2 linked regions of the Labilibaculum sp. DW002 genome follow. The protein of the gene in region 1 interacts with the protein of each later gene in a pairwise test. Links are inferred from orthologs where the notes say so. Each region holds a gene or a part of one and is shown on either strand. Other genes may lie near its edges.

What was found. Proteins that work in one complex are often made in the same cells at the same time.
Region 2: the proteins of ruvA (region 1) and ruvC interact in binary tests that used the Escherichia coli proteins (3 or more experiments, as listed by UniProt). The link is inferred for Labilibaculum sp. DW002 from one-to-one orthologs.

The regions. Positions count from the first base shown.
Region 1 is NZ_JAKJSC010000003.1:234,437-238,983, forward strand. What follows is about bases 652-3,519. They hold ruvA (Holliday junction branch migration protein RuvA), read left to right. Parts: upstream 652-1,728; coding sequence 1,729-2,310; downstream 2,311-3,519. Other genes in these bases: pdxA (4-hydroxythreonine-4-phosphate dehydrogenase PdxA), read left to right, coding at 652-1,588; sov (T9SS outer membrane translocon Sov/SprA), read left to right, coding at 2,356-3,519. Also shown: L3049_RS15280 (leucyl aminopeptidase family protein), read left to right, coding at 1-278; more of pdxA, read left to right, coding at 533-651; more of sov, read left to right, coding at 3,520-4,547. UniProt on the Escherichia coli protein: The RuvA-RuvB-RuvC complex processes Holliday junction (HJ) DNA during genetic recombination and DNA repair.
Region 2 is NZ_JAKJSC010000001.1:2,520,342-2,524,999, forward strand. Bases 1,021-3,999 are described here. They hold ruvC (crossover junction endodeoxyribonuclease RuvC), read left to right. Parts: upstream 1,021-2,222; coding sequence 2,223-2,777; downstream 2,778-3,999. Other genes in these bases: L3049_RS09995 (DUF4286 family protein), read left to right, coding at 1,024-1,326; L3049_RS10000 (DMT family transporter), read left to right, coding at 1,337-2,230; L3049_RS10010 (HIT family protein), read right to left, coding at 2,833-3,225; greA (transcription elongation factor GreA), read right to left, coding at 3,256-3,729; L3049_RS10020 (hypothetical protein), read right to left, coding at 3,908-3,999. Also shown: L3049_RS09990 (tetratricopeptide repeat protein), read left to right, coding at 1-985; more of L3049_RS10020, read right to left, coding at 4,000-4,348; L3049_RS10025 (Rieske (2Fe-2S) protein), read left to right, coding at 4,446-4,658.

The DNA of each region.
Region 1 (4,547 bases):
GAGAAAAAGTGTACGAAAGAGTTGTTGAATTTCCATTTTGGGATGAATATGGTGAGTTGATTAAATCGGATATTGCAGATTTAAAAAACATAGGTGGCCGTGATGGTGGAGCGATCACAGCAGGGAAATTTTTAGAGCATTTTACGAACTATCCTTGGATTCATGTAGATATTGCTGGTCCAGCTTACCTTGGAGCAACAGATAATTATAGAGGTAAGGGTGGTACAGGTGTAGGTGTTCGTCTGCTATTTGATTTTATTAAGCAGTATCGCTCATAGGAATAAGTTAAAAGATAGTGCTCTTTTCTTGAATCTTTCTATTTTTGTATTTGATTAGCTTGATATTACTTCTTTTAGAGATGTATATCTATAATATAAATCTAAGAATCAAATTGTTTGCCTTTTTGTGTAAAGCAGTTTGATTAGATATTAACGATATAGCTAAGGATTCTTTTTTTGTCTTCCATTTATCAATATGGGTGGTTTAGACAGTTGAAATCAGGATTTTTAGTCCATTAATAAAAATATTTTTGATGAAAGACACTAAAATAAAAGTTGGAATAACTCAAGGTGATATAAATGGAATTGGATACGAGGTTATTATTAAAACCTTGATGGACAATAGAATATATGAACTTTGTACACCGATTATTTACGGCTCACCTAAGGTGGCAGCTTACCATCGTAAAGCATTGGATATCGAAGGATTTAGTTTGAATAACATTAAGGAAGTTAGCGAAGCTCATCCTAAAAGAGTTAATGTAATTAACTGTACAGATGAGAATATAAAAGTTGAATTAGGTAAATCTACATCAAGTGCCGGAGCTGCCTCATTAGCATCTTTAGAATCTGCAGTAAAGGATCTAAATGATGGAAGTATTGATGTTTTGCTAACAGCACCTATCAATAAAAAGAATATTCAGTCGAAGGATTTTGTTTTTCCAGGACACACAGAGTACTTAGAGTCGCGAATCAATTCGGGAAAATCTTTAATGTTGTTGATAAGCGAGAAATTGAGAGTTGGCGTTGTTACAGGACATATTCCAATTTCAAAAGTAGCCGAAGTGGTTACTAAAGAGAATATCATGAGCAAGCTTGATATCTTAAACACTTCTTTGAAAAAAGATTTTGGTATCAGACGTCCACGAATTGCCGTATTGAGTTTGAATCCACATGCAGGAGACGATGGATTAATCGGATCAGAAGAAAAGGATGTAATTATTCCTGCAATTGAAAAATCGAGAAAGAATGGCGTTATGGCACTAGGTCCATATCCAGCGGATGGTTTTTTTGGTTCGAATGATTATTCAAAGTTTGATGCAATTTTGGCGATGTATCACGATCAAGGTTTAACAGCCTTTAAAGCTCTGTCATTTGATTCGGGAGTGAATTTTACAGCAGGTTTATCTAAGGTTAGAACATCTCCTGCTCATGGAACAGCATATGCTATTGCAGGAACAAATGTTGCTTCTCCGGAATCTTTTCAGAAGGCACTTTATATGGCAATTGATGTTTATAGAAACAGAGAAAACTTTGAAGAGATTAATAAAGATCCTTTAAAGGTGTCAGAAGGAGCTAAAAATTCGTAAGGAATTGTTAACAAAATACTATAAAGAGCGGTTTGTTGTAAATCGCTCTTTCTTTTTTTGTTAAAAGGGAAGTATTGATTATAAAAATTGCATATTTTTGCATATTTTAAGGGACTAAACGAAAATTCAAATCATTTTTTATGTTTGAGTACATTAAGGGAGAATTGGTTGATTTAACTCCTACTTCAGTTGTTGTAGAAACGAATGGAATTGGTTATTATTTAAATATTTCATTGAACACATATTCTAAATTGTCTGGGCATAAAAATGCACAAGTTTATCTTCATCAGGTTGTACGAGAAGATGCACACTTGTTATTTGGTTTTATAGATGCCTCCGAAAGAAGTGTTTTTCGTCATTTAATATCCGTTTCGGGTGTTGGCGCTAACACAGCAAGAATGATGCTTTCTTCTTTAACACCTTCCGAAATTCAAACGGCTATTGTGTCGAGTAATGTGAAAACTCTACAAGGAGTGAAAGGGATTGGTGCTAAATCAGCACAAAGATTAATTATTGAATTAAAGGATAAACTAGGAAAAGATACAGATATAGCTGATATTTCTTTCTCACAGAACAATACTACTAAAGATGAAGCGTTATCAGCTTTAGTGATGTTGGGTTTTGCAAAGAATTCTGTAACCAAAGTTATCGATAAATTATTTGCTGCAAATCCATCTGCCAGTGTAGAGGATTTAATAAAGCTAGCATTGAAACAATTATAATTGAAGACCGTATTTGCTTTACTAACCTAAGGTAATCATCAATCATTGGAAAAACTATTAAAATATACTCTGACCTTATTTACCCTGTTGTTATGTAGCGCCATTGGTGGAAACTACAGTTTGAATGCTCGTAATTCGAGTGGTGAATTTCAAATTTCAAATTTACAACAGCAGGATACTACTAAGCGTGTTGTCTCAAAAAATGGACGATTGGTTAATAATAAATCTCCTTTTCATAAAGATAACCCAAACGCAAAAGATAGTACGCTTCGTTATCCTTTTGAAGATGAGAATGAAAACCAGGAATTTGGTTCTCAAAAAGAATCTCCTCTTTACCTTAAAGATCCAAAGAATATTCTAACATCAATTCAATATGATCCTGAAACGGGAAATTATATTTTGGTGAAGAGAATTGGCGAAATGGAGTATCGTCGAGGTATTAGTATGACTGCCGAAGAGTACAAGGAATACGAAGCGGAAAAATCGGTTCGCGATTACTGGATGGAAAGAAGTCGTAACGACGGAAATTCAGGTGGTAGTGAGTTGGTTCCAGAATTGAAATTAGGAGGCCAATTTGTTGATAAAATTTTTGGAAGCAATACCATTTCAATTAAACCACAAGGTTCTGCCGAATTAACTTTCGGAATTAATACAACTAAAGTTGAAAATCCTACACTTCCAGTAAACCTTCGAAAAACAACTAGTTTCGATTTTGATGAAAAAATTCAGATGAACGTTACGGGTACAGTTGGTGAGAAATTAAAAATGGACGTGAATTACAATACCGAAGCCACTTTTGATTTCGAAAACCAAATGCGCTTGGAATATTCCGGTGATGAAGATGAAATCATAAAAAAGATTGAGGCAGGTAATGTTTCTATGCCAATATCAAATACCTTAATTACAGGAGGACAAAACCTATTTGGGGTAAAGGCTCAATTGCAATTTGGTAAATTATCGGTTACATCGATTTTTTCGCAACAAAAAGGAGAAACTAGTGTTGTTGAAATGGAAAATGGCGCTCAAAAAAATGAGTTTGAGATTTCTGTAGATCAATATGAAGCCAATCGACATTTCTTTTTATCTAAATATTTCTACGATCATTACGATGAGTCCTTGCGCAATTTACCAGTTATAAATTCTGGTATTTCGATCAATAAAGTTGAAGTATGGATAACCAATAAGACCTCCAACTTTCAGAATTCTAGAAACCTTGTTGCATATGTTGATTTAGGTGAAAGCGCAGCTAACATTTCGAATCCAGGACAGTTTTCCCAAATAGGAACAGGAACATTACCAGGGAATGATTTGAATGATGTCTATCAGCAGATGACTACCACTTACTCTAACGTTAGAGATATTAATAGTGTAACAAGTACATTGGGACCTTTAGCTCCTGGATTTGCGAGTGGCACCGATTACGAAAAAGTGGAGAATGCTCGTAGGTTATCAGATTCAGAATATTCGATAAATGATAAATTAGGATACATTTCATTAAATCAAGCATTAAATGCTGATGAAGTTTTGGCAGTTTCCTATGAATATACCTATCGAGGACAAGTTTTTCGAGTTGGAGAATTTACAAGCGATGGAGTAAGTGCTCCACAAACCCTTATCATGAAATTGTTGAAAGGAACTAATTTGAATCCTACACTTCCTACCTGGGAGTTAATGATGAAGAATATCTATAATATTGGAGCTTACCAAGTTAATGCTGAGGATTTTATTCTGAATGTTCTTTATCAAAACGATCAGGCAGGTTCTCAATTGAATTATTTAGATGTTGATGGTGCTGGAAAGAATGAGATTTTACTAAGGTTGATGAACCTTGATAACTTGAATTCGCAATTAGATCCAAGTCCCGATGGGATGTTTGACTTTCTTGATGGTGTTACGATTAACTCTACAAACGGTCGAATTATTTTCCCATCGATAGAGCCTTTCGGTAGCTATCTAAGAAATGAAATTAATGATAATGCCTTAGCAGATCAATATGTGTTCGAAGAGTTATATGAATTAACGCAGAATGAAGCACAGCAAATTGCCGAAAAAAATAAATTCTCATTAAAAGGAAGCTATAAGTCATCTACCAGCTCTGAAATTTCTTTGAATGCATTGAATGTTCAGCCAGGATCGGTTGAAGTTAAAGCCGGGGGAATTAAGCTTATAGAGAATATTGACTACACTGTAGACTACACACTAGGTAGAGTGAAGATTATTAACCAAGCTCTTTTGGA
Region 2 (4,658 bases), on another replicon or contig:
AACTAATCACGATTATGAAACAGCCCTTAAGTGCTTTCAATTGGTGATTGATAAAGGTGAATCAGCACCCAAATACTTATCTGCTCAAATGGGCGATTTGGAAACCAGGTACCAAACTCTGGAAGAGCAAAATTCCTATTCTAAGGATGTTTGGATCGAATTATCAGAACGGTATCAAAAATTCTTTGAGACAGAAGCGAATTATTTAAAAGCAATATCTAGCGTAATTCAATATGCACATATCAATTCTTTCTATTTACTGAATCCTGATAAATCAATAGAATTATTAGAGAGAACATTGGCAAAAAAAGGAATTAATAGCTTGAATAAATCAAGGTTAAAATTAGAATTAGCAGACACAAAATTATTCGCAGATGATAAATGGGATGCGATTTTACTTTACTCCCAAATTGAAAAATCGAACAGAAACAATGAGCTTGGCTTCGATGCTAAATTTAAAAAGGCAAAGGTTTCCTATTATATGGGAGAAGTAATTTGGGCGAAAGCACAGCTTGATGCATTAAAAGGCAGTACTTCGAAATTAATTGCCAACGATGCCATTTCACTATCGCAATTGATAAGCGATAACACCACCTTGGACACGAGCTATACAGCAATAAAATTATATGCTGCTGCTGATTTTTTAATCTATCAACGCAAAGATTCTTTAGCCATTTTAAAATTTGAAGATCTTCTTAAAAATCACACAGGACATTCTCTTAGCGATGAAGCCTATTTTAAGCTCTACGAAATTTATTATAAGGCAAACAAAATGGATTTGGCCAATGAAGCTTTAGATGCCATTGTTAATGAACATCCATATGAATCCATAGCCGCAAAGGCCTTATTCGTTCAAGCTGAATTATTTGAAAAGCTGCAAAAGCCCGAAAAAGCAAAAGAAAACTACAAAACAATTGTAACTGAATATCCTGATAGTATTTTCTCGGTTGATGCAAGAAAACGACTAGAAGCCTTTAGAAAGTAATATTTAAGATATCTTTGCACAAAATAAAAAAACAACTAATGATAATATACAATACAAGCTTCTTGATTGAGGATACAATGGAAGAAAGTTTTTGTGAATGGATGAAAACTAAATTTATCCCTTTGCTAAAAGAAACAGGAACTTTCTCGTCGAGTTATTTTTGTAAAGTAATGGTTGCAACTGAAGATGGAGGATTGACCTTTTCTTTGCAATTACTTTTTAAGTCTCGAGAATTGTTCAACAAGTATCACACTAGCTTTGAACCTAAAACAAAAGCAGTTTTCGATGCCAAATTTCGAAATCAGGTAATGACTTTCTCATCTCTTTTAGAAGAGGTCTAAATCGAATATTTTGAAATTACAGAGCAAAGCATACATCTACGCCCTATCCGCAATTCTTTGCTGGTCGACAGTTGCTACAGCCTTTAAAATTGCTTTAGTAGGCATGGATTTCATGCATCTTCTGTTAATTTCATCTGCAGTCGCAATGCTTTTTTTGGGAAGCTTACTTTTGTTTTCTTCTCAATTAAAAAAAGCATTCTCTGGAACTAAAAAAGATTACTTACGATCGGCAAGTTTGGGTTTCCTAAATCCTTTTTTATACTATTTAGTGCTCCTAAAAGCTTACTCGATTATTCCAGCACAATTTGCTTTAAGTCTTAATTACATTTGGCCAATTACACTTGTCTTGCTTTCGATTCCTCTTCTGAAACAGCGAATTGGGTATAAAAGTATTTTATGCATTTTACTAAGCTTTTCCGGTGTTCTTGTAATTGCAAACAAAGGGTCTTTTACATCGATAGAAACACCAAATAACCTAGGTGTTTTACTGGCTTTAGTTAGCTCCATTTTTTGGGCTCTCTATTGGATCTTTAATGTTCGTGATCAGCGAGAGGAAAAAGAAAAGCTTTTTCTTAATTTCGTTTTTGGATTTGGATACACTCTATTATTCATTTCTTTTTTTGGTGAATTTCAACTTCCAAACACGAAGAGCATTCTTGCTACAATTTACATTGGATTGGTAGAGTGTGGCTTGGCTTATCTTTTTTGGCTTAAAGCTATGAAGAGTACAAGTTCCACTGATAAAATAAGTAATCTGGTATTTTTAAGCCCATTTATTTCCATGTTCTTTCTTTATCTGATTATCGGAGAATCTATCTATATTAGTACTCTTGTGGGACTGGGTTTAATAATCTTGGGAATTGTTCTACAAAAATTCGTAAAAAAAGCCAATTCAATTGAGTAACGACAGAATTATAATGGGCATTGACCCAGGGACCAATTTAATGGGTTACGGACTCATAAGAGTTGTTGATAAAAAACCACAAATCTTAGTTTCTGGAGTCGTAGACATGAAAAAAATCACGGACCCATATATTAAGCTTCAAAAAATATTCCAGCGAACTTTGCAGGTTATCGATGAATACCATCCTGATGAACTGGCTATTGAGTCACAGTTTTTCGGCAAAAATGTACAATCAATGTTGAAATTGGGAAGAGCTCAGGGGGTTGCAATATCTGCTGCCCTGCATCGCAACATTCCTATTTTTGAGTATGCTCCAAAAAAAATAAAATTGGCGATTACAGGTACTGGACTTGCCTCAAAGGAACAAATGGCAACCATTCTTCAGCGATTTTTTAAGATGAAAGATTTTCCGCAAAACTCAGATGAAACGGATGCCATCGCAATAGCCATGTGTCACTTCTTTCAAGGGAATAATCCTTTGGCAAAAGCAAAACCAACTTCTTGGGCCGACTTTGCGAAAAAAAATCCAGACAGAATAAAGAAATAAGCATAAAAAAAGCCGCTCCAAATGAAGCGGCTTTCGTATTCTATATTTTAATTCATTAAAAATTCTTTCGAATCTTATCGGCAATCTCAGCTAACTGCTCAGCAGAAACTTCCAATTTTTGGTTTGCAAAATTTAAATCACCAATCTTATTTAATGGCACTAAATGAATGTGCGTGTGTGGAACTTCAATTCCAATAACCGCAACACCTATTCGCTTGCATGGCATTGTTTTCTCAACCGCTTTAGCTACTTTTTTTGCAAAAATATGTAAGCCACTTAAGACATCATCTTCTAAATCAAAAATATAATCTACCTCTTGTTTTGGTATAACCAAGGTATGACCTAATGCCAGTGGACTAATATCCAAAAAGGCAAAATAGTTTTCATCTTCTGCAATTTTATGACAAGGAATCTCGCCATTAATTATTTTTGTGAAAATTGAAGCCATGTTTATTTATTTTATGATTTTAAAGCTTAATTAGATAGAAATATCAACAATTTCGAATGGTATTAAACCATTTGGAACCTGAATTTCAACAATATCACCAACAACCTTACCAATTAAACCTTTTGCAATTGGTGTATTGATAGAAAGTTTTCCTTGCTTAAAATCTGCTTCTGTTTCAGATACTAAAGTATAGGTCATAACAGCTCCATTCTTTTGGTTCTTAATGGTAACTTTATTCATCATCTGAACTTTCGATGTATCAATTTTAGTCTCATCAATAACCCTACTATTTGCAACAATACCTCTTAATTGTGCAATTTTTGCCTCTAATAATCCTTGAGCTTCTTTTGCGGCATCGTATTCTGCATTTTCCGACAAATCACCTTTGTCGATTGCTTCTCCAATTTGCTTAGATATGTTTGGACGCTCGATGGTTTCAAGTTGTTCCAATTCTGCTCTTAACTTTTTTAGTCCTTCGGCTGTTACATATGAATAACCAGACATAATATCCTCCTATTTAAAATTCTCTTAATTCAAAACGATTTGATCGCTAGCGATCTATAAAAAACAAAAAGAATCTCGACACTTCGAAACTCTTCCGGATGCGAATAGTAAAATTTCGCAAAATGCATCCATTCCTGTATTGATTAACAGGAACCTATAAAAGTATAATTTTTTTACATTAATTGTACTTTCTATCTAATATTTCCTTGTAAATAATTGCCTGACGCCAATCAATTTTTTCACTTTCGTCCTCTTCCTCTTCTATTTCATCTATACGATCTATAGAAATAGAATCTAAGCCCCCAAAAGTAGATTTTTTTGTCTCCACGCGCTCTTCAGCTTTTTCCCTTTCCCTTCGATTGTATTCCTCCATCATGCTTTCCTGACGCACTGGTTCTGTTTCTTCAACAGCTTGGACTTGAGATTTGGGTATTGCTCCTCCTAAGAATGCCTCCAAAACTGATTCCAAACCCTCTTTAGGTTCGAATTCTTGCTGCTCAACTTCACCATCTTCTGGAGGGGCGACAGCTACAGGTGGCTTCTTTTTCTTCAGCATACTAATGATACCAAAGAGCACTACAGCAATCAAATAAATTATATTTCCCCAATCACCATCCATACGAATACGATTAAAATTGAATAAAAAGCTTAGTTTTGCTTCTGCGTAACACTAAAAACAACAATACAAGCGTTATTAAAAGTAAATAAACACAAGAATGAGCATCAACAAATCAAATTTACTATATTTTTTTCTTTTCCTTCTGTTAAACACGATTTTTTGTTCGTGTAGTTCCGATAATAAGAACAAAGATATTGTTCCCAATTGGCATATCAACTCAACACTATATTTAGATTACCATAGCGAACTAGGTTCAGTTAACAATGCACTTTATTTTTCTGATATAGGTGGAGAACCCGTAGGCTATATG